Regions from separate parts of the Parazoarcus sp. PS-13 R2A genome, predicted to be linked through region 4. Evidence: predicted binding sites of a transcription regulator. Region 4 holds the regulator's gene; each other region holds the start of a gene.
The links. The regulator sigma-54, encoded in region 4, starts transcription at its own class of promoters, with help from an activator protein. The targets are predictions, from matches to a motif close to TGGCACGCTTNCTGCTNA.
Positions count from the first base shown of each region.

Region 1: a site for sigma-54 is predicted at 2,541-2,558, ahead of AC22G6_RS18100 (PEP-CTERM sorting domain-containing protein). Genes of this name have one in related genera too.
Region 2: a site for sigma-54 is predicted at 1,573-1,590, ahead of AC22G6_RS09005 (nitrate reductase). Genes of this name have one in related genera too.
Region 3: a site for sigma-54 is predicted at 1,601-1,618, ahead of AC22G6_RS05395 (PEP-CTERM sorting domain-containing protein). Genes of this name have one in related genera too.

Region 1 is NZ_JBYEXN010000023.1:33,365-37,556, reverse strand. Features, by position in the region: gene AC22G6_RS18120 (hypothetical protein) at 1-96, opposite strand, end outside; gene AC22G6_RS18115 (helix-turn-helix domain-containing protein) at 103-438, opposite strand; gene AC22G6_RS18110 (hypothetical protein) at 468-812, opposite strand; gene AC22G6_RS18105 (MBL fold metallo-hydrolase RNA specificity domain-containing protein) at 859-2,271, opposite strand; gene AC22G6_RS18100 (PEP-CTERM sorting domain-containing protein) at 2,612-3,445, shown strand; gene AC22G6_RS18095 (PEP-CTERM sorting domain-containing protein) at 3,820-4,192, shown strand, end outside.
Region 2 is NZ_JBYEXN010000007.1:159,803-163,994, reverse strand. Features, by position in the region: gene AC22G6_RS09015 (tellurite resistance TerB family protein) at 1-609, opposite strand, end outside; gene AC22G6_RS09010 (class I SAM-dependent methyltransferase) at 733-1,338, opposite strand; gene AC22G6_RS09005 (nitrate reductase) at 1,615-4,192, shown strand, end outside.
Region 3 is NZ_JBYEXN010000003.1:329,327-333,518, forward strand. Features, by position in the region: gene AC22G6_RS05390 (FAD-binding oxidoreductase) at 1-1,370, shown strand, start outside; gene AC22G6_RS05395 (PEP-CTERM sorting domain-containing protein) at 1,672-2,517, shown strand; gene AC22G6_RS05400 (SDR family oxidoreductase) at 2,655-3,791, opposite strand; gene AC22G6_RS05405 (AMP-dependent synthetase/ligase) at 3,788-4,192, opposite strand, start outside.
Region 4 is NZ_JBYEXN010000009.1:63,977-68,168, reverse strand. Features, by position in the region: gene recA (recombinase RecA) at 1-104, shown strand, start outside; gene recX (recombination regulator RecX) at 134-583, shown strand; gene lptB (LPS export ABC transporter ATP-binding protein) at 570-1,292, shown strand; gene AC22G6_RS10250 (RNA polymerase factor sigma-54) at 1,318-2,772, shown strand; gene hpf (ribosome hibernation-promoting factor, HPF/YfiA family) at 2,790-3,113, shown strand; gene ptsN (PTS IIA-like nitrogen regulatory protein PtsN) at 3,247-3,732, shown strand; gene hprK (HPr(Ser) kinase/phosphatase) at 3,701-4,192, shown strand, end outside.

The DNA.
Region 1 (4,192 bases), on a different contig from region 4:
GCTTGCCGCCTCACGCATCAGACCGTTTAGCCGAAACGCTGGGCGCAAGAGCAGCACACCGCCAATGAACGCCAGCAATTCGGCAAGCAATGCCATTGAAATTCAGAGCACTGTGTGCAGCAACAAGGTTCGACCATCAATCACAACGGCCTTGTCATCAACTGCCGTCGCCTTGCGAGCAAAGCCAATCACAACCTCCATACCCTGCGCATGTGCAAGGGTCTCGAGCTGGGAAATCGTGATGCCTCTCGGCGCCTGACCACCTTCGTAACGGCTGATCTCTGACTGTTGAACACCGCTGCTCGCCGCCAAGCCCCGTTGCGTCAGCCCGACCGTTTCGCGCAGCTCCCGCAACAGAAGGCCCATCTTCTCGGCGGCACTCGCACCTTCGTATCCCTCTTGAACCAGAGGATCGCGAAGAAGTTCGTCTTCCAGCATACGCAATCTCATTACAAAACTCCTGAAGGCTATGTTCGTTGGACTGCACGAGCAATCGCGGCGTTCAAAGCGCCAGCCGAAAGCGCCTCGGCGATGAAGTCATCAAACGCGGCGACACTCAGCAGTACCAAAGCCCGCGCCTTGAGCACAAACGCGGCGGTAACGCCGCAGCTTCCAACACAAAGACTGATCACATACAGGCGATCTCCGGAACGCAGACCATGGGGCCTGAAAGCCGAATCGAGCCGCCCAGCACGAAGTGCTTCATGGCGCTTCCTGATGAGTGCACCGACCGCTCTCGAAAAATCGCCCCCGCGCGCATTAATTGCGCACATTTCAGCTATCGCATCCTGGTGGGCGTCGCCGTCCGTCATCATTGGCCTCCGATGAGATTATGGGCTTTTTCACATCAAATACAAGTTACTCCGCATTCAGCACCATCACCCGCCGATCGGTCTCGTTCCACAAACGCTTGCCCAGCGCCCGTCGCGCCTCGTCGTCGCCGTGGATCAGGCGCACTTCAGATGGCAGGTGACGCATGCGGGTGACGAAACGGACGAGGTCGTTCTGGTCGGCGTGGGCGGAATAGCCCGACAGGGTGTGGATGGCCGCCCTGATGTTGATGCGCTCGCCGTCGAGATCGACGTAGCCGCCACGCGGCCCATAGGTCTGGATGTCGCTGCCTGGCGTGCCTTTCGCCTGATAGCCCACGAACACCACATCGTGGCGCGGATCATGGAGCATGGCCTTGAGGTAGTTCAGCACCCGCCCGCCGGTGCACATGCCACTGGCGGCGATGACGATCGCGGGTTCGCCGCTGCGCGCGAGCCTGCGCACATTGGCCAGATGCGCCTCGTGCTCGTCGATGGCCACCAGCTGATCAAAGGCCAGGGGCTTGCGACCGGCGCGGACGCGGGCTTGCGCCTCGGCATCCCAGAAGGGTTGCAGTTCGCGATAGAGCTGGGTAAAGCGCCCGGCCAGCGGTGAATCGAGATAGATCGGCAGCTTTTCCCATGCCGCCGCGTGCGGGCCGGGCTTCCTGCGCTGGCGATGGAGAATGTCCTCGAACTCGTACAGCAACTCCTGCGTGCGACCGATGCTGAACGCCGGCACGATCACCGTGCCGCCATTACCCAGCGCCCGCTCCACCACCGCCTGCAGGCGATCGCGTCGCGTCGCCCTGCTTTCGTGCACGCGGTCGCCGTAGGTGCTCTCCAGCACCACCACGTCTGCGCGATAGGCTGGTTGCGGCGCCGGCAGCAAGGGCGCATGCGGCGCACCGAGGTCGCCCGAGAACAGCACCCGCACAGGGGCCTCGTCCGCACGCCGGATCTCGCACTCGACATAGGCCGAGCCCAGAATATGGCCCGCGCGTTGCAGACGGATGCGGCAACTGGCCTGCGGACTGCTGAACACCGTGTGCCAGGTGCGCCAGGGCAGCGGCCGGATGCGGGACTCCACCAGTTTGAGGTAGCGCTCGACCAGTTGCCGGTCACGGCTGATACCCAGCTCGAACGCATCGGCCAGCACCACCGACAGCAATCGCGCCGAAGGCTCACTGCACAGTACCGGCCCCTTGAAGCCGGCCGCCAGCAACCAGGGAATACGGCCAACGTGGTCGATGTGTACATGGGTAGCGACCAGCGCCTGAATACCATCGACCGCAAACGGGATGTCCGGCTGCCCGGCGCCGGCCTGGCCATCCGGCGCGGTTTCCGCCCCCTGAAACAGACCGCAATCAATCAGCAGGCTGCGCGCATCGTCGATAAACAACTGATGGCACGACCCGGTTACGCCTCTGAAGGCGCCGTGATGAATGGTATTTGCATGCATCGCGGCATTCTAGGGATGCAGAAGACCTATCTCAAGATGTCAAAGCAATAATTTGAACAATCGCTCACAGATCAGCAATTGAAAATCGCCACTTAAAACAATTTTGTCAGAATATTCATCGAGAGAAAGCAACTCGCTCGGCTAACAGGCCCCGCCTCACCTAAAAACTGTCGGTTTTTTTTACACACGACAATGTATAAGGAAGGCAACTCAAACACCCCCACCAGCAAGCACTTGATTCATCTGTAATTATCTATACAACCAGAATCTGGAACGTTTTTTGCTATCAATTCCGCAACTGTCGAATTCGACATAACCGCAACATAGTGAGTGAAATCTCATGACATTCCAGAAAATCGCCGCCGCCATCGCACTCTGCGCCTTTACGCCGCTCTCGATGGCAGCCATCATCGCCAGCGACAACTTCGACTACGCCACAGGCGAAGTCGCAGGCCAGAACGGCGGCAGCGGCTGGGCCGGCGCATGGTCTGCCAACACCGGCGTCACGCAGGTCGTTACCCCGAGCACCTCCCTCGGCGGCAGCAACGCCCTCCAGGTGACCGGCAACAACAACAATGCCGCCTACCGCCAGCTCAGCTCGGCCTTTTCCGGCGACAACCTCTTCGTTGATTTCTACGTCCAGCTCGACGCCGGCGTTCTGTCTGCAAATGACTTCCTGGGCCTGTGGCTCGATACCGCCAGCACGGGCGATCACACGAACCGTCCGAACATCGGCATCAAGGCGGATGGAAGCAGTACCAACGACATCTTCGTGCGCACAAACGGTACCGGTGGAAGCTTTGCGCGTCGTAGCGACATCGGCAACATCAACGATGTCACGTATCACATCGTTGGCCTCCTCTCGCGCACCGCACCGGGCAACTACACGAGCTTCTCGCTGTGGCTCGACCCGATGTTTGCGGACTTCAGCACGCCCGACGCCATCATGACCGGGAACACCGGCCTGTCGCAGATCAGCTACGTCGGCTTCCGCTCGGCCAACCTCGATAGCGGCGACGTGCTGCTGATCGACGGCCTCCAGCTCTCCACCACCTGGAACGAGGCTCTTCGCATCAGCGCGAGCCGCACCACTGACGTACCCGAACCCGGCACCGCGGCCCTCATCGGCCTTGGCCTGCTCGGCCTGGGTTTGTCGAAGCGTCGCAAGGCCTGAACGGACGCAAAGCGCAGCGCCCATCGCGGCGCACGGCATTAAGAAAAGACCGCTGCGGCGGTCTTTTTTCGTTTGTATCGGACAAGCATCCAGTTCCGGCGCTGATCCCGCGCCACGTCATCAGCCTGCGACCCGCAGAATGCGAACTCAGCCGGCCTGGGGAACCGGGCATCTCTCGCTAGCACCCCTGCGCGGCGCCAAGTGCAGCCCCCCCCTGCTCAGGGATTCACAATCCTGAAAATATCCGCGGATATCCTTCTGGAGTTGAATTCAGATTCCGCATGTCATTTTCAGGCTTGCGCCGAATGACGACCAGCAAGCTGAATTCAGCGTTGTCAGATCGCCCCCTTCCCTCCCGACCCAAGTACACGCCCATGAAAACCCTGCCCCTGCTCGCCACTGCTGCCGTGCTGTCTGCGGTCGCCACCCCTTCCTTCGCCGTGGTCTACACCATGACCGACAACCTGACCGGCGCCTTCAGTGCCTCAGGCTTCCAGGACGCAAACCCGAATACCTACAACATCAACGTCCGTGACCTCGACGGCACCGTTAAACTGTACACCCCGCCCGCCGGCAGCCACACGACCGCCATCAGCGGCAGCCTGCTGCTGAACCTCTTGCCCGGTTCGAACCCGGCCCTGTCTGCGCCGTGGGATGTCGCCTTCAGCATTCCCGCCATTGCCAACATCTTTACCGCCGTGCTGTCCGGCGTTGCAGATACCGGCGTAAGCATGTTCACCTTCCAGC
Region 2 (4,192 bases), on a different contig from region 4:
CTCTTCGTCATCAACCTGGCCGTCGGCCTTGGCTGCGCTGATCATTGCGCGCAGCACCAGCGTTTCAGCCTGGGGCGATGTGAGCTCGGCAAACTGTTGCGGTGCGATGGCAGGCATTGCGGCAGCCGCGCCGGCGCTCTGCGACTGTTGCCAGTGCTTGAATGCGGCCATGGCCAGCGTGCCTAGAATTGCCATGCCACCACCGCTGGCACCGCCACTGGCGTCGCTGCGTCCGCCCCCGAGCAGCATGCCCGCGAGGTCGCCCAGACCGCCAGCGCCACCCGACGCGCCCGACCGCCCGCCACCAAGCAGCATGCCGGCCAGATCACCCAGACCGCCGCCTTGTGCGCCACCTGCACTGCGTCCACCGCCAAGTGCACCGGCCGCCATGTCGAGCAGACCGCCGAGGCCGCCACCGCCACCCCCCATTGCGTTCGACTGCGGGCTTTGCTGCGCACCACCCTGGCCGCCGAGCAGGCCGCCAAGCATCTCTTCGAGACCTCCCATGCCGCCGAGACCCTGTGAGCCCAGGGCGTGATCGAGGCGACCACGGCTCTGGTTGGCCATGCCTTGCTGCAGCAGTTGTCCGATGATGTTTCCGAAGCTCATGTTATTTACTCCTTCTGACGGGGCGTGCTGCCCCGAGTGAGTGGTGCCGGGCACCTTGCAACTGCGGCGGTCGGAGACCGCATCAAAATGTCAGTTGCAAGCATGCCTGAATAAGACGGGTGTTCAAAGCTTGCGCCACACGCTGGCAAGCCAGGGCTGTTGAGCGCACGGCAGGCCGGGTGGACGGTAGTAGTGATGCAGTTCGGTGAAGCCGGCACTGGCGAGTAACTGACGCCACGTCTCCAGATTGTAGTAACAGCCGTAGCGTTCGCCGCTGAAGCCTTCCTGGTTGTCGCCACGCGGATTCGAACTGAACAGGACGCCGCGCGGCTTCAGTGTGCGATGCAACTGTGTCAGCACATCGGGCAGCGCCGGGCGCGGCACATGGAACAGCGAAGCGTTGGCAAAAACGCCATCGAAATGCCCGGTCGGCAGATCGAGTGCGATGAAGTCCTGGTGCAGCACCGCGCAGCCGGTGTCGACGCTTGCCATGCCGACAAGGGCAGCCGAACCGTCCAGCCCGACTGCCTGATGCCCGAGCGCGCTGAAATACTTCAGATCACGCCCCGGTCCGCATCCGAAATCGAGCAGGGTGAAAGGGGCAGGTCCTTCAATCGCACCCAGGAATGCAGCGTAGTTCTGGCTGACGTCGTGACCGCGGGTTCCGTCGCGGAATCCGGCTGCTTCGCGGTCATAGTGTGCAATGGTGGCGCGGGTAAGTTCTTTCATCGATCCTGTTGGACGGAGGGGGGCACGGGCCCGGGGGCGCGATGCCGGCGACCAGTGCATCACTTGGCGCCAAACCCGAACAGCCTACCACCTGCACCCGTATGTCGGACGTCTGCACGGCACGATTCGTGACCTCTGGCACGGTTTCGGTGCGCAGAACGGGGGTGATGCACCGGATTGATGCGAGAGCTGCCGGGCTTGCCCCGGAAACGTGCCCGTTGCGTAGCGCTGAGTTGGCAAGCTTTCTGCTTTAGATCCTGAAACGAGGAGTCCAGTATGGCAGAAACGCGTTCCACCTGTTGTTATTGCGGCGTTGGCTGCGGTGTCATCATCGAGCATGAAGGCGATCAAATTACCGGTGTGCGTGGCGACCCCGCGCATCCGGCCAACTTTGGCAGGTTATGCACAAAGGGATCGACGCTGCATCTGTCGGCTGGACCTGAGACCCTCGCCGTCCGCGCGCTTCGGCCCGAGTTGCGCACTGAATGCGAGACCGCGCGTCAGGTGGTGAGCTGGGATGCGGCGCTCGATCACGTCGCCGACCGTTTTGCCGCCATCATTCGCGAACACGGGCCGGATGCTGTGGCGTTCTACGGTGCGGGACAGCTGCTCACCGAGGACTATTACGTCTTCAACAAGCTCGTCAAAGGCCTGATTGGCACCAACAACCTCGATACCAACTCGCGCCTGTGCATGTCGAGTGCGGTCAGCGGCTACAAGATGACGCTCGGCGCCGACGCTCCGCCGGCGAGCTACGAGGACATTGCGCATACAGACTGTCTGGTCATTGCCGGCAGCAACACCGCGTTTGCGCACCCGATCGTGTTCCGCAGGGTTGAGGACGCGCGCACGGCGAATCCGGCGATGAAGCTGATCGTGATCGATCCGCGCCGCACCGACACTGCCGAGGCAGCCGATCTTCACCTTGCGCTGCTTCCCGGCACCGACATCGCGCTCTACAACGCCATGCTGCATGTGATGCTGTGGGAAGGTCTGGTGAAACGCGAATACATCGACGCCCACACCGAGGGGTTCGATGCGATCAAGAAAACCGTGCGTGAATACACACCGGCCATGGCGTCGGCGATCTGCGGACTGAGCAAGAAGGAGATCGAAACGGCCGCTGAGTGGTTTGCCAGCAGCCCGGCCACGCTCTCGATGTACTGTCAGGGGCTGAACCAGTATGCGTTTGGCAGCCACAACAACGCGGCGCTGATCAACCTCCACCTTGCCACCGGTCACATCGGTCGGGCTGGCGCCGGTCCGCTATCCCTGACCGGACAGCCCAACGCGATGGGCGGGCGTGAGGTCGGCGGTCTCGCCAACCTGCTGTCGGCGCACCGTGATCTGGGGAACCCCGCGCACCGTGCCGAGGTTGCAGCCCTGTGGGGCGTGGATTCGGTGCCGGAGAAGCCCGGCAAGAGCGCGGTCGAGTTGTTCCAGGCGCTCAGGTCGGGCGAGGTGAAGGCGGTCTGGATTGCCTGTACCAACCCGGCGCAGTCGATGCCCGACCAGACCCTGGTGCATGAGGCGCTGGCGACCGCCGAACTGGTGGTGGTGCAGGAAGCCTTCGCCCACACCGAAACCTGCCGCCACGCCGATGTCTTGCTGCCGGCGACGACCTGGGGCGAGAAGGACGGCACGGTGACCAACTCCGAGCGCCGCATCACGCGCGTCCGGGGTGCCGTCCCGGCGCCGGGCGAGGCACGGCACGACTGGCAGATCGCGGTCGACTTTGCACGCCGGCTCGGGGTCGCGCTGGGCAAGGGTGAGCTTGCGCAGCGCATGTTCCCCTACGCAAACCCGGAATCGATCTGGAACGAGCACCGCGAAAGCACGCGCGGTCGCGATCTCGACATCACCGGCCTGTCGTATGCGATGCTGGAGGCGGACGGCCCGCAGCAATGGCCGTTCCCGACAGGTGCAAGCTCCGGAAAGCAGCGCCTTTACGAAGACGGTGTGTTCCCGACCGTTTCGGGCAAGGCGCGCTTCGTGGTGACCGAGCACGCGATGACGGCGGAGTCGCCCAGCGCGCGCTATCCCCTGCATCTGATCACCGGGCGTTTGCGCGACCAGTGGCACGGGATGAGCCGCACCGGTCTGGTGGCGCGCCTCTACAACCATGAGCAGGAGCCGCTGCTGCACATGCACCCCGAGGATCTCGCGCGGCGCAGGCTGAAGGGCGGTGATCTGGTGACGGTGCGCGCGCGTGGCGGCACGATCGTGGTCAAGGTGCTCGAGTCGACCACCGTGCGCGCGGGGCAGTGTTTCCTGCCGATGCACTGGGGCGGTAACGCGATGTCCGGACTGGGCTCGAACACGCTGACGCCGTCGAAGTTCGATCCGTATTCGAAGCAGCCCGAACTGAAGCATGCAGCGGTGCAGGTCGAGGCCTTCGTGGCCGCTCACACGCTGGTGGCAATGCGTGCAAGCGGCGAGGCCGGCGCGGACAATCCGCATGCGCTGATGGAGCGCCTGAGACCGCTGCTGTCGGGCTTCCCCTATGCCAGCCTGACCCTGGCCGGACGTGAACACCCGGTGGTGGTGCTCAAGGCGCGCAGCGAGCAGATCGAACCGGCGCTGCTGGCCGAACTCGATCGTGCGCTCGGACTGGACGATCCGGTCAAGACCCTGAGCTACAGCGACAGCCGCCGTGACATCGCAAAACATGCGCGCGTCGACGGTGACCGGCTGACGGCCGTTCGTCTGGCGGGTGAGGCGCTGGCGTCTGACTGGCTGACCGATCTGATGGTGAGGCGCGAATCCGCCGCGCCGGTGCGCAACTGGCTGCTGGCGCCGGTCACGCAGCCGCCCGCGGGCAAGGTGATGCGTGGGAAGGTGATCTGCAACTGCT
Region 3 (4,192 bases), on a different contig from region 4:
AGGTAAATGAAGAACTCGCCTATGTCGTCATTGAGCCCGGCGTAAGCTACCAGCAGTTGAACGCCTATCTCAGGGAGACAGGCTCCAGGCTTTGGGCGGACTGCACAGATGGTCCTCCGGAAGGCAGCGTCATTGGCAACGCCCTGGAGCGAGGTATTGGTGAAACGCCTTACGGGGATCACTTCGGAAACCTCTGCGGCCTTGAAGTCGTCTTGCCGACAGGCGAGTTGGTTCAGATTGGTACTTCGTCGAAATCGCAAAGAACCTGGCATACACACAAATGGGGCTTGGGGCCCTATATCGAGGGGCTGTTCAGCCAGTCGAACCTCGGGGTGGTGACACAGGCGGGCTTGTGGTTGATGCCTGAGCCTGAAGAATACAATTCCTATGTCTTTGAAATTCGAAATGAGGCCGACGTGCCGGCCGTCATGGACGCATACCGCAAGCTTGCGCTGTTGGGCGTGGCTGTAAGCAAGCTGCACATGATCAATGACTTCGTCACAATCACCGTTCTGACACAACGCCTGCATGAAGATGTGCCGTCCAAGGGGCGGCTTTCCGCCGCTGACCTTGACGGCCTTCGGCACAAGTATCGAATCTCGCCTTGGAGTTGTGGCGGAGGGCTGTACGGTACGCGCGAGCAGGTGAAGGTGCAGCGCAAGCTGCTGCGCCGCGAGCTCGGCCCCTATGGGCGCTTGATTTTTCTGACCGATGGGCGGCTATCGCTCCTCGATAAGCTCGTCAGACTGGTGAAGAAAAACGACTGGATGCTGCCGTTCCTGCATGGATTGGGCAAGACCTCACTTCCAGTCCTTGAGCTTGCGCCTCACGCGCACAGGATTCTGAAAGGCATTCCGACAGAGTACTTCGTGCGGCATGCCTATTACCGGCATGGCGCATCGCGTCCGGACAGCGATGTCGATCCAGCTGCCGACCGCTGCGGGCTGATCTGGTTTGCGCCGATCCTGCCGGTGATCGGCGCCGAGATCGTCCGTTACCTTGCCGACTCGCGAAAAACCTTCGAAGAGTACGACTTTGATTTCTACGTTGCCATGCTCATGATGAATCCGCGCTCAGTCGTGTGCCTGATGGCGATCATCTATGACAAGGAAAGTCCTGATGAGGTAGAGCGCGCAAAGGGACTTTACGCGCGTCTGGTGCAGGATATGCAGGCGGTCAATCTTCAACAGTATCGCGCGGGGCTGGCCGGGTGGGACTCTGTTTATCGCGGAGCCCCCGAACTGAAGAGTCTGAATGGTCGCATCAAGAAGGCGCTGGACCCCAAGGGGGTGATAGCGCCGGGCCGCTACGATGTCGGTAGTGCAATGCCGGCGAGCGGCGTCGAGCCGACTGATCCTCCCGGCCTCTGACCCGTGGTGTGAAGCCGCATGCTCCGGCACATCGCGGTGAATTCAAGGAAAGGCATTGGCATCGCGGGTGTGTGGGGAAGCGTTCAGGTTTCGGGCGGGATTAACCGCTTTGTGATGCTGGTGTGGCTGTCGGGATTTTTTACATTCACGAATCCAGGACGCTTTTTCGCAATGAGAGTTTTTGTTTTTAATTATTGTAAAACATTGGCTTAGACGTCATTCCACACTGTTGGCACGCTAACTGCTTATTGGTAGCAGCGGATGTTCTGCAACGAATTCACACTACTCAAGAGGTGCTGGAATGAAAAAAAATCTTATCGCGATCGCACTCGCAACCGGCGCAGCCCTGGCAAGTGCTCCTGCTTCCGCCGTGGTGGTTGCAGGCATTGACTTTGGTACGCTTGGTGCGTCCAATACCCACATCGAAACGATGACGCTTGCCCAGCAGTTCATCAATCCGGCCACCACTGCACCGGGTACGGGTTCTGGCATGGGCTACGGCTACATCACCACGATCAACGGCAACAGCAACTACTGCACCGCTGGCGGTGGATGCGGCCTGTTCTACACGGTGAACTTCACCGGCGGTACCTTCACGTCGGCAACCGACATCCAGTTCACCGGTACCGATGTCAACCTGTACTACCTCAACGGTCCGCTGCTGAACCTGCTGACGCAGAACTCGAACGCGAACCTGGCTACGATCATGGGCGGCACGCTGTATGCGTCGCTGACCGGACACGGCAACCTTGGTGGCGCGACTCCGGCCAACGTGGTCAGTCAGGCATCCGGTAACCTCAGCGGCGCAACGCTGAACTTCTTCGGCAACGGTCTGCTTGATGTTGACACCGCTGCTGGAAATGCGGCTTTTGCTGCCTTCCTTGACGGCAACGGCGTGCCCGACGCTGCGGGTGGTACGGCTGACCTCGCTTACACGGAATCGGCCAACAACTTCGTTCTGAATCCGTTGGACGTTTCTGGCGGACTGGCAAACGGTTGCTCGACCGGTACTGCAGCAACCGGCGCATGGTGTCTGGCTGGTACGCTGAACACCCGCGGTGTTGCAGAGGTTCCGGAACCCGGTACGCTGGCGCTTCTGGCCCTCGGCCTTCTCGGCGGTGGTCTGGTACGTCGCCGTCGCGCCTGATCGTTGATCAGTGGCTGTGAAAAAGGGCACCTTCGGGTGCCCTTTTTTTGTGGTGTGATCCCCGCTCTGTGACAACAGATGCGGACGTTGCGGGAGGCTCGTGAGCTGTCTGGCTGTCGCTACCTCGCAGAGACCCTTCAGTTGGGCCCGAGCGGATGTTTCTGCTCAAGAAAACGTGCGAGCACTCGCGGCAAGTAGTCCTTGGCGTCGGGAATCGCCTCTTTTCGGCTTTCAAGCCAGGCGCTGTACTTCCGATTATCGAAGCCCTGCTGATCGGCAAGGTAGTCCATGTAGATCGGAAGCGTTGCCAGCGCTCGCCTCTGCTCCGGTTGCATGAATCGCCCGGCAAGGTTGAGCGCGCCCATGAAAAGACCAATAGGCAGTTTCAGTGCAAACGGGACGTTGAGTCCGTGCCTGTGGAATGCGTCCCTGACAAGCAGGCGAAGGTCGACGAGTCTGATCGATTTCTCGGGACCCGAACACAGGTGGAAGATCGATCCGACTGTTTCGGGATCGGTGCTTGAGGAGACGATCGTGCTGGCAACCGTGTTAACCGGAATGGTGTCGAGGCGAACGTCTCCAAAGTCCGGGTACAGGCCAAACGTGCGGCGCCCGGAAAGGAAGTCACAGATAAAGTAGAAAATCTGAAAGTGGATGATCTTGCCGTCGCGCGAGTCGCCGATCACCATGCTTGGCCGGTGGATCGTGATGGGCAGTTTCTCCTCTTCGAGGGCTTTGCGTGCCAAGGCCTCGGCTTCGGATTTCGATTGTTCGTAGGTGTTGTGAAACTCGCGGGGCTCATCGATCCAGGTCTCGGGCAGCGCGCCCGAGCGCTTTCCCGCAATGCCGACAGTGCTCACCAGATCGATCTTGCGGAGGGTGCCGTTCTCGGCAAGCTTCCGGGCGAGCGTCAGAATGGCTTGCATCGAACCTACCGCTGAGTGACGGGCCTCTTCCAGGCTGAGGTTCATCCGTACGCTCGCAGCGCAATGAACGATATGAGTGGTGTCACTGACGACTTTGGCGTAATCGTCGGGAGGCATTCCGAAGTCGGGTTCGGCTGCGTCTCCGCGCAGGGGGGTGATACGGCGCCGGGTTTCGGCGTCAGCCGCGATCCCCCAGAACGCACACAGTTTCTCGAATCTCTCTGCGAGATGCTGATCCGATTCAGCGCGCAGCAGAATGCGCAGTTTCACGTTCTCGTTGGCATGAAGCAGGGGGACGATCGCGCTGCCAACGGCACCGGATGCGCCGGTCAGGAAATAAGTATTCATGGGGTCAGAATCACCGGAGGGTTGGTTCGGATGTCCGTGTCAGGTGACAGGCGCGGGGCTTCATAGGCCCGCTCGATATCGCGCTCGAATCGCGTTTCAACCTGTTTGCGACGAATTTTCAGGTTTGCGGTAAGCTCGCCAGTCGCAATTCCGAGTGGTCTTGTGCTTGCGATGACCGCGCCTGGGCGCTGGTAGGGGGTAAATGCTTCGCATGCCCTGGCGACGTCACTGCTTATCGTCCTTTGCCCCTCAGGCGTTTGTACCTGCTTTCCCATTTCGTGTTCAGGGCTGAGAGTAACGATGGCCACCGGGAAAGGGCGGTTCCGCCCCACGATAATGGCGTGATCGACATAATCGATCTGTTTGAGCGCTGCCTCCAGTGGGGCTGGCGCGATCCGCCT
Region 4 (4,192 bases):
ACCCGGCGCTGGCTCGCGAAATCGAGAACAAGGTTCGCGCAGCGGTCGGACTCGGCGAAATGGCCGCGCTCGGTGGCGCGGCACCCGTCGCTTCCGAAGCCTGATCTCCGCCCCGTCCGGACGCTGACCCCTGATGGGCGAGCCGAGTCTGCGCGAACGCGCGCTGCGCCATCTCGCCCGTCGGGATCACTCGCGGGCGGAGCTTGCGCGCAAGCTGTCTCCATATGGCAGCGCCGAGGAGATCGAAGCCGTACTGGTTCGCATGAGCGAACTCGAACTGCTCTCCGACACCCGTTTTGCCGAAGCGTGGGTTCGCAGCAAGGCTGCCCGGTTTGGCAGCCAGCGGCTGCGCCACGAGCTCGCGAGGCGTGGCGTATCGAAGGACTTGATCGACGAGGCCATCGAGAGCGAATGTGTGGAATCCGAACTCGACCGCGCCCGTGCAGTGTGGCAGTCTAGATTTGGCCTCGCACCTGACGATCGCCGCGAATGGGCGCGCCAGGCGCGTTTCCTGCAAACCCGTGGTTTTTCCACTGACGTGATCTGCAAACTGTTGAAAGAAGCCCCCGATGAGTCTGCTTAAGGTCACCGGCCTGCAAAAGCGCTACAAGGCGCGCACAGTCGTCCATGATGTTTCGTTCGAGGTTGGCTCGGGCGAAGTGGTCGGCTTGCTGGGCCCCAATGGCGCAGGCAAGACAACCTGCTTCTACATGATCGTAGGTCTGGTGCGCGCCGACGGCGGCGAGATTACGCTCGACGACGCACGCCTGACCGATCTGCCGATCCACGCTCGCGCACGCCTGGGGCTGTCCTATCTGCCGCAGGAAATGAGCGTGTTCCGCAAGCTCACGGTCGCCGAGAACATTCGTGCAGTGCTCGAGCTCCGCGGGCTGCCGGTGGCGCAGATCGACGAACGCCTGGAAGAGTTGCTCGAAGAACTTGGCATTGCGCACCTGCGCGACAACACCGCCATCTCGCTGTCAGGCGGAGAACGCAGACGGTGCGAGATTGCACGTGCGCTTGCCACCGACCCGCGCCTCATCCTCCTGGACGAGCCTTTCGCAGGGGTCGACCCGATCGCCGTACTCGACATCCAGAAGATCATCCGCTTTCTGAAGGAGCGCAACATCGGCGTGCTGATCACCGACCACAACGTGCGCGAGACGCTCGGCATCTGTGACCGCGCAACCATCATTACCGACGGCCGCGTGCTTGCCAGCGGCAAGCCGCCCGAGATCATCGCCAACGAACAAGTGCGCCAGGTCTACCTCGGCGAACACTTCCGCCTCTGATTCCGGCACGCCCCCGACTGGCATCATGAAACCAACCCTTCAGCTCAAGCTCTCGCAGCACCTGACGCTCACCCCGCAGCTGCAGCAGTCCATCAAACTGCTGCAGCTCTCCACGCTCGAGCTCAACCAGGAAATCGAACGCTTTCTGCTGGAGAACCCGATGCTCGAGCGTGAGGACGGCGACGGCAGCGACTTCGCACCGTCCGCTGTCGGCAACGATGCGCAGCCCGCAACCGAGACCCCGCGCGAGACCAGCACCGAGACCACCCAGGAAGCCGAGCCCCGAAACGAGAACGAATCGGCCGACTTTGACGAAGGCATGGACTGGTCAGGCACCGGCAGCGGCGCCAGCAGCAAGAGCGACGACGACGAGGACAGCGACTTCCAGGAATTCCAGGCCGCAGGCACCTCGCTGCGCGACTATCTCGATCAGCAGGTTGCCCTGTCCCCGCTGACGGACCGTGACCGCATGCTGGTGCGCTTCATCATCGAAGCGCTCGATAGCGACGGCTACCTGCACCAGGAGCTCGAAGACCTGCTCGAACTGCTCCCGCCCGAACTCGACTACGACCTCGACGACCTCGCGATTGCCCTGCGGCACGTGCAGCAGCTCGAACCGGCGGGCATTGGCGCACGCACCCCCCAGGAGTGCCTCGGCCTGCAGCTGCGCGCCATGCCTGCAGGCAGCTGCCGCGACCTGGCGCTGGTCATCGTCGAACAGCACCTCGAGCTGCTGGCCGAACGCAACTTTGCAAAGCTCAAGCGCCTCACCGGGTGCGACGACGACGCCCTGCGCGATGCTCAGGCGCTGGTGTGCCGCCTCGACCCGCATCCGGGCTCGCAGCATTCCAACGAAGAAACCCGCTACGTCCTGCCCGATGTCGTGGTGCGCAAGATCCGCAACCGGTGGACGGTGTCGCTCAACGCCGAAGCCATGCCGCGCCTGCGCATCAACCAGCTCTACGCCAGCCTGCTGCAGCAGAACCGCGGCCAGGGCGGCGGTCTGACCGGCCAGCTGCAGGAAGCACGCTGGCTGATCAAGAACGTACAACAGCGCTTTGATACCATTTTGCGTGTATCTCAGGCCATCGTTGACCAGCAGCGACAGTTCTTCGATCATGGCGAGGTGGCAATGCGTCCATTGACCCTCAGGGAGATCGCGGACCAGCTCGAGCTGCATGAATCAACCGTATCGCGCGTCACCACCCAGAAGTACATGGCGACGCCGCGCGGCGTATTCGAACTCAAGTATTTTTTCGGCAGTCACGTTGCCACCGACACCGGTGGTGCGGCTTCTTCCACAGCGATTCGTGCCTTGATTCGCCAGCTGGTGGACGCCGAAGACAGAAAGAAACCCCTGTCCGACGCAAAGATTGCCGATCTGTTGGGCCAGCAGGGTATCGTGGTCGCGCGGCGCACAATCGCCAAATACCGCGAATCACTCAATATCCCGCCGGTCAGTCTGCGTAAAACGCTTTGATACCAAGAGGAGTTAACATGAATCTCAACATCACCGGACACCACGTTGAAGTGACACCGGCCATCCGCGAGTACGTCTCCGGCAAGCTTGACCGCGTGATCCGTCACTTCGACAACGTTACCAGCGTGAACGTGATCCTTTCCGTTGAGAAACTCGACCAGAAGGCTGAAGTCACCGTGCACGTGCGCGGCAAGGACATTCACGTCGAAAGCGCCGACGCCGACCTCTACGCTGCCATCGATGCGATGACCGACAAGCTCGATCGCCAGGTGCTCAAGTACAAGCAGAAGAGCACCGATCACCACCACGACTCGCACAAGCACCAGACTCCCGAGGCGTGATTTTTCACCAGGCCTTTCGGACCCGGGTGAAGTTATAATCCGCCGCTCAATTTGGCGGTCCGGCTTTGCCCGGGCCTGAGAGACCTTTCAGCGTTGCGTCCGCTCCGGCGGCGTTGCGTGAGCCCCAAAGCGCATGAGCCTCATCTCCCAACTCCTGCCACTTTCGAACGTGGTTGCCGACCTCGACGCCAGCAGCAAGAAGCGCGTCTTCGAACAGGCCGGCCTGTTGTTCGAAAACAATCAGGGCATCGCCCGCAGCATGGTGTTTGACAGCCTGTTTGCGCGCGAACGCCTTGGATCGACCGGCCTCGGCCAGGGCATTGCCATTCCCCACGGCCGCATCAAGGGCCTGAAGGACGCAGCCGGCGCGTTTCTCCGTCTAGAAGCCCCGGTGCAGTTCGATGCGCCCGATGGTCGTCCGGTGAACATGCTGTTTGTCCTGCTGGTACCCGAACAGGCCAACGAAACCCACCTTCAGCTCTTGTCGGAGCTGGCGCAGATGTTCAGCGATCGCAGCTTCCGCGAACAGCTGCAGGCCGCACCCGACGCACAGGCGCTCCACACCCTGTTCAACGACTGGGGTACCGATGCGACAAACGAGCCTCTCGCAGCTGTATGAAGACAACCGCGAACGTCTGCAGCTGACCCATGTCAGCGGCAGTATCGACGCGGTTCTCTCTGTTGCCGAAGAGCGCATCTGGCCAGCCGACCTGATTGGCCACCTCAACCTGATTCACCCTACCCGCCTGCAGATCCTCGGCGCAGCCGAGCTGGCCTGGGCGCAGCGGCAGTCACGTGACAAGGTCGCGCACCACCTCAACGACATTCTGTCAGCACACCCGCCGGCCTTCATCCTGGCCGACGGCTGCGAAGTGCCCAACATCGTCCATGGCGTCTGTGCGGCGCACAACGTCGGGCTGTTCACAACCCCGCAGCCGGCTGCCGGGGTCATCGACCAGTTGCGCCTTTACCTGTCGCGACAGCTCGCTGAAAAGGTGTCGCTGCACGGCGTGTTCATGGACGTGCTCGGACTTGGCGTGTTCATCACCGGCAACTCCGGTGCAGGCAAATCCGAGCTT